3 regions of the Martinezella sp. CNPSo 3957 genome follow, and region 1 is predicted to be linked to each of the others. Evidence: predicted binding sites of a transcription regulator. Region 1 holds the regulator's gene; each other region holds the start of a gene.

What was found. The regulator LexA, encoded in region 1, represses DNA repair genes until DNA is damaged. The targets are predictions, from matches to a motif close to TGTTCNNNNTGTGTTCNG.
Region 2: the regulator LexA is predicted to act here: its motif matches at 1,434-1,451, upstream of AC13QE_RS25175 (ImuA family protein).
Region 3: the regulator LexA is predicted to act here: its motif matches at 1,080-1,097, upstream of AC13QE_RS06865 (ATP-dependent helicase).

What each region holds. Positions count from the first base shown of each region.
Region 1 covers NZ_JBXSOU010000008.1:169,492-171,761, reverse strand. The annotation lists gene AC13QE_RS19680 (VOC family protein) at 1-144, opposite strand, end outside; gene lexA (transcriptional repressor LexA) at 563-1,285, shown strand; gene AC13QE_RS19670 (ComEC/Rec2 family competence protein) at 1,266-2,270, opposite strand, start outside.
Region 2 covers NZ_JBXSOU010000013.1:104,496-106,765, forward strand. The annotation lists gene AC13QE_RS25165 (hypothetical protein) at 73-426, shown strand; gene AC13QE_RS25170 (SOS response-associated peptidase) at 446-1,219, opposite strand; gene AC13QE_RS25175 (ImuA family protein) at 1,511-2,269, shown strand; gene AC13QE_RS25180 (Y-family DNA polymerase) at 2,184-2,270, shown strand, end outside.
Region 3 covers NZ_JBXSOU010000002.1:348,111-350,380, forward strand. The annotation lists gene AC13QE_RS06865 (ATP-dependent helicase) at 1-1,027, opposite strand, end outside; gene AC13QE_RS06870 (flagellin N-terminal helical domain-containing protein) at 1,589-2,270, shown strand, end outside.

The DNA.
Region 1 (2,270 bases):
GAAGACGCAGGCGTTCTGTGTGCCAAAGGGATGACGCGCATCCGGAGCCACCGTGAAACCGAGCTTGCCGAGGCGTTCGCGCGCCAGAGCGATATTGACGGTCGGCAGCACGAGATGATCCAGCGGGTGCGGTGACGAAATCATGGTTCCTCCTGTTTGCCTGTGGCAGCAGATTTGCGCCCTTCCCCCGCGCAATTCAAGATAGGAGTATGGAACACTCAACGCATAGGGGCAGGACTGAAAGCAATCTCGCAAACGTGATTGCTGATTCTTACCCTCAACGCGTGTGGCCAATGACGTCCAATATGGATCCGCTTCTTGAATACGCCGACCGAGCAGTAAAGCCCGAGAACGGAAATGGCGATATTTTCTATATTTTTCAAATGGTTGAGGCCTATATAACGTCTCGACATCCTAACCCGACCCATTCGTAAGTCGTAATTATTTAACTGACACTACAAGGCTTTACCGAAATTTAAGCACTTGCGGAACACATATGGAACATATAGTGTCCGTTCTGGATTTGTTTCACGGCTTTTCTTGATTCTGGGGTTCCAAGACGATGTTGACGCGCAAGCAGCAGGAACTGCTTCTCTTCATTCACGAACGCATGAAGGAATCCGGTGTTCCGCCGTCCTTCGACGAGATGAAGGATGCATTGGATTTGGCATCCAAATCCGGTATCCATCGTCTGATCACGGCGCTGGAGGAGCGCGGCTTTATCCGCCGGCTGCCGAACAGGGCCAGGGCTCTCGAAGTCATCAAGCTCCCGGATGCTTATAATCCCAGCCTTCAGCCGCGTCGCGGCTTTTCGCCGAGCGTCATCGAGGGCAGCCTCGGCAAGCCGCAGCCCGTTGCCCCGCCCGCTCCGTCGAAGGTGGCAAATGACGATCACAACGGCTCGGCGTCCGTACCGGTGATGGGTCGCATCGCAGCGGGCGTTCCGATCTCGGCCATCCAGAACAATACGCACGACATTACGGTTCCCGCCGACATGCTCGGCTCCGGCGAACATTATGCGCTTGAAGTTCGAGGGGATTCGATGATCGACGCCGGAATTTTCGACGGCGATACGGTCATTATCCGCAATTCGACCACGGCCAATCCCGGCGATATCGTCGTTGCACTCGTCGACGATGAAGAAGCTACCTTGAAGCGCTTCCGTCGCAAGGGTGCCTCCATCGCGCTGGAAGCCGCGAACCCAGCCTATGAAACCCGCATCTTCGGGCCGGATCGCGTCAAGGTTCAGGGCAAGCTCGTCGGCCTTATTCGTCGCTATCACTGACCGGTGAATTGTCCGGGACTGGCGGCGCCTTTGCAATTGGCGCGTCGAATTTGCCGGTGCGCCAATCATAGGTTCGATGCCTGGTCCAGGGGCGCTGCGGGTTGTTGAATGCGGCGGATATAATGGGCTTGTCTGAGGTAAGCACCATTTCGATGGAGCCGGTTTTGCGCAATGTCGCACCGGTTATGAGCGTTGCTCCGGAACGGCAATGGTCCAGCCGCAGCCGGATTGGCGTCACAACAATGCTCCCGGTGTCGCAAGCCGCGGGCAGATAGGCTGCATTCTCAATGGTGACCAATATCGCGCCGTTTTCGAGCATGGCGACACACCATGCTCCCTTCTGACAGGCAAAGCTGCCTTGCATGGTGCGGTCCAAAGCTTCTTCCATTGCGGTGCGGACCGCCTTCTCCTCCTCGTTACTTAGTCGCTTGTGCCGATCCGTCTTGCTGATCTGCGGAAGCCGGCTATCGGTCGGAAGCATGGTCGGCGGTTGATGTTCGGCTGCGACCAGTGCTTTTTGCCATTGCTCAAAGATGAAGGCCTGCGGTCTCTCGCGATTGGTGGCGAGGATATCATCCTGGCGCAAGGCAACCAGAATGCCATCTTCCGAGATCATCAGATCCGGCTTCGGCACACCAGAGCCGAACGCGGCCACACCGACAGATGACAGCAGCAGCAACAGGCCCAGATGGCGAAGCCGGGTCCGCAACATGCTCATGATCAGGAAGCCGGCAATGAAAGTCGGCATCAGCCAGCCAGGCTGGCGGCCGAAGGTGATATCACCTCCCCACCCAGCCACCGTTTTTGCAATAGCGATCACAAGCTCCAGTCCCTCACCGGTGACTTTCCAGAACGGTCCATCGATTCCGAAAGGCATCAGCAGCATCGCCATCATACCGAAGGGCATGACGATGAAAGAGACGACGGGCATGGCCGCAAGGTTGGCAGCAAGTCCATATGTCGCCAACCGGTGAAAGTGCTCGAT
Region 2 (2,270 bases), on a different contig from region 1:
CTTGAACGAACCAGAGGTAGCGTCGGCGGCCTCGCGGGCAAAACGCGAGCGAAGGCGCAGGAGGTGTAGGAAGTGGTGCCCGACGAAACGGCTGACTTGCTGATGGCCTTGCTCTATTCCGTCAGAACAATCGTCGAGAGCGGCGTGGAGGGTAAGCAGCGTATAGCGAAGACCTACCGCGACGCCCGTTCACTCATAGCGAGGATAGACCACGATTGCGGCTCGGCTCGCCCACGGATCGAGGCATGTTTGAAGCACTTCAACATCCATAAGAACGCCGACAACGCAGCTGCGGCCGGGTGGATGATTGCCGCGATCGAGGAGCGGGTCAGCGAAGGTGACCTCTACGGATGGCGTAGGCTGAAGGAAATCGTCGATACGGCGGTGCACGAACTCCTCTTGTCCGAACAGGCGCCACTGCATTGAGCTGCCGAGACTCTGTTCGTTACAGCAAGCCTGAGGGACTGACCAACTCACCCTCCTTGGTGACGATCGTCGATCCATAGGGCTCTCGGGACATGACAGTCAGTGCGTTATCCGGCAATGGCCGGGCGAGATCCTTCGCCTCCTCCCATGGCGCCGTCATCCAGACGTCGGCCTCTTCCTTGGTCAGCAGCAGGACCGGCATAGCCGCCTTGTGGATCGGCTTGATCAGATCATTCGCATCGGTGGTTAGAAACCCGTAGAGATCGTCAGTCGTCAGCCCATCCTTGACCTTGCGCACCGATGTCCATTGCGGAACATGAATGCCGGCAAAGAACATTAGCGGTTTATCTGGTCCGCGCGCGAACCAGGCGTTCGGCACATTGCCGCCCTCTTCCTGACTTGCCGGATCCGGCTCGGCAAAGCTGGTGACGGGAACGAGACAGCGGTTCTCGACGCCAAACCAACGCCTCCAATGTGCAAGCTTGAGATTGCGAATATTGGTGACGCCGCGGTCGACCTGTTCGCGCAGCAGCTGCTCGAAATCGACCTCCTTGCCCTTCGCCCTGAGCTTCTCCGCCTTGGCTTCGGCCGCCTTGACGAGAACGAAGGGTGGGGAGGGAAGGCCCCAGCGGGCATGGACGAGCTGTTTTCGTCCATCGGTGGTGTTCCGGAGGATCGGTCCCATCTGGTCGGGGTTCATCTGATAGGCGGGCATCAGGTTGATCAGGCTCTCGGCATCCTGAGCCCACTTGTTGACCCAGTCCTTGTCCTCCATGCGGTAAAGATTACACATTAGCCAACCGCCTCCCTTGCAGGTAGAACATGGTAGCCGACGAAGCGTCGAAACGCCAATTGACGGCTGTCAACGGATCGGCTTCGAAACTTTTTCGAAAGCTCCGTCACTGGACGTTTTAAGTCATCTCCATGATTCCCAATGCGAATCTTAAAGTCCACTAAAATAGAGGGATAATATTCCTATTTCGGGTTGCTTGACACGTAAAGCGACTTGGAACATTTAGTGAACATATACACTTGACCGACATCACGTCGATACCAACACGACCTCCACAGGGACCCGTGAATGATGACTGCTACCCGTAACAGGGCCATATCGGATCTGAAGGACCGTATCGCGTTACTGGAAGGGAATGCGGGCAAGAGAAGCGACTGTCTGGCCTTCGGTGTGGCTGAGATCGACGCGGCGCTGCCGGGTGGGGGTCTCGCCTATGGTGCCGTACACGAGGTTGCGGGCGGCGGGATAGGGGTCGTCGATGGTGCTGCCGCTGCGCTCTTTGCCGCCGGTATTGCGGCGCGCACAAGAGGCAAGATCGTCTGGTGCCTGACGCGGCCGGACTTGTTCTTTCCGGCGCTTGCGCAGGCTGGCCTCCATCCCGATCGGGTCATCTTCGTCGAGGGCGACGGGCAAGAAGATGTTCTTGCCTCGATGGAGGAGGCGCTGGCCTTTGGCGGCCTTGGCGCCGTCGTCGGCGAGGTCGTCCGGCTGCCGATGGTGGCGTCGCGCCGCCTGCAGCTGGCGGCAGAAAAAACCGGCACCATGGGACTGGTGGTCAGGCGCTGGCGCCGGCAGGTGGAGGCCTCGGATTTCGGGCAGCCGACGGCCTCGACGACAAGGTGGCGGGTGAGCGTGTTGCCATCGGAGGAATTGCCGGTCCCAGGTGTGGGCCGGCCAAGATGGCTTCTTGAACTGATCAGGGTGAAGGCGGGTGAGTGCGCTGAGTTTGTCGTGAGGGCGTGCGATGCCACGGGTCGTATCCATCTATCTGCCGGATCTGCCGATCGAGCGGATCAGGCGGATGGATCAAAGAGCAGAATTATCGCCTGAC
Region 3 (2,270 bases), on a different contig from region 1:
CGCCGAGAATATGTTCGGTGGAGCGATAGTTGCGCTCGAGCTTGATGACCTTGGCGCCGGGAAAATCCTTCTCGAAGCGCAGGATGTTGTCGACCTCAGCACCGCGCCAGCCATAGATCGACTGGTCGTCGTCGCCGACGCAGCAGACATTCTGCGGCTCACCCTTCTGCCGCTGCGCCAGCAGGCGAAGCCACATATATTGCGCCGTGTTGGTGTCCTGATACTCGTCGACCAAGATGTAGCGAAAGCGCTGGTGATAGTCCTTGAGGATATCTGGATTCTGTCTGAATATATTGATCGGATGCAGCAGGAGATCGCCGAAGTCGCAGGCGTTCAGCGTTTTCAGGCGGTTCTGGTAGGCGGCATAGAGTTCGCGGCCCTTGCCGTTGGCGAAGGCGCGCGCGTCGCCTTCCGGAATATCAGCGGGGCTGAGGCCCTTGTTCTTCCAGGTATCGATCATGCCGGCAAACTGCTTGGCCGGCCAGCGCTTGTCGTCGAGCCCTTCCGCCTGGATCAGTTGCTTGATCAGGCGAATGACATCGTCCGTGTCGAGAATGGTGAAGCTGGAGGTGAGGCCCACCAGCTCGGCATGACGGCGCAAAAGCTTGACACCGATCGAGTGGAAGGTGCCGAGCCAGGGCATGCCTTCGACCGCGCCGCCGACGAGCAGCGCGATGCGTTCCTTCATCTCACGGGCCGCCTTGTTGGTGAAGGTGACCGCGAGGATCTGGCTGGGGAAGGCGCGGTTGGTGGAGAGGATATGAGCGATGCGCGTCGTCAGCACGCGCGTCTTGCCGGTGCCTGCGCCGGCAAGCACCAGAACAGGCCCGTCGAGCGTTTCCACGGCTTCCGTCTGCTCGGCATTAAGGCCGGAAAGATAATCCGGCCGGCGGCCGCTGTCGCGTGCCGCCATGGCGCGTGCCGCGATGCCGCCGCCAATGCTGCCGGCAGCCGGCGCGGAACGGCGCGGTGCTGTGTGCTCCGGCTCCTCGTCAAAGAAGGGAATGTCGTCATGTCCAATGGTCATGCGGCCCAATGTAATGATTCTACCCCGAAAGGCAAAAGAAACGGGCCGAAATTAGAACAAAAAGTGCACATTCACAGCTCTTGATGCGCGTTTTGCATCACGGAGCGGACATGCCGACGAGCCTGTAAAACGTGTCGTTGTCTCACCGAAGATTACAACTTTGTTTGTACCTAAATTGTGGTTTAGCAGTCGCTTCATGGGAAGCAACGGCCGCGTGAAAAGATGCCGACTCGGCGCGGTACACGATGCTCGCCAATCGTCGCACCGCGGAATAGCGCGAGCACGTCGGGGCTAAGCCAGTTATCATTTCCGCGCATAATTATGGTGAATTATGCGTTGTTCTTAGCGCATTCTTAAGCATGTTTGCTAATCATGGCGATATGTAACCGCCAGAGAGCAGGCGTTGTTTTTGCCTGGCTCCTGTTTGCCGATGCGATCGGCCCGCGCGCATGAGCGCCCGCGGCAAGGTTCCGATGTCTCCTTGTATGTGTTGCGTATTGTTGCGTTCGGAGTTCATGTGCCGTGAGTATTTTTTCGACCTTCATCAGGGTCAGTCCCTCTATGAATACAGCGCTGGAAGTGCTGAGGGACACCCAGGCCAAACTGGGTAATGCCGAACGACAGATGTCGTCGGGCCTGCGGGTTCAAACGGCGAGAGACAATGCTACGTACTGGAAAATCTCGACTTTGACGCATACTGACGTCGGTGCAATTTCGTCGGTTCAGGATGCGCTCGGTCTCGCCGCCTCGACCGTCAGCACGGCTTCTACGGGTGTCGGCAGCGCGATCGACGTCGTCACCGAGATCAGGACAAAGCTTGTTAGCGCCTATGAGACCAGCGTCGACAAGACGAAACTCAATGATGAGATTGCGCAGCTGAAAGAGCAACTGCGCAGCATCGGAGAGTCTGCGACCTTCAATGGCGTCAACTGGACCGTGCTGCGGGATGGCGCCGATCCTACCGATCCGCATGAAGTGCCGGGTTCGCTGATCCGCGGCAGCAACGGGACGGTTTCGATCGGCATGTTGAGCTATGCAGGCGTGAGTTCGACGAGCGGCCCGATCACATCGGCCGATGCGCGCTATCTGATCGATGATCAGTCGAGCGGCTCCGGCGGATATGGCGTGCTGACGTCGACGTCTTTCGCGACCGAGGCCGGGGCTGCAAGGAACTATGTGCTCGTCAGCACTCAGAACGGCAATACGAGCGGCCAGGTGGAGATCTCGCTCGATGCGAATACGA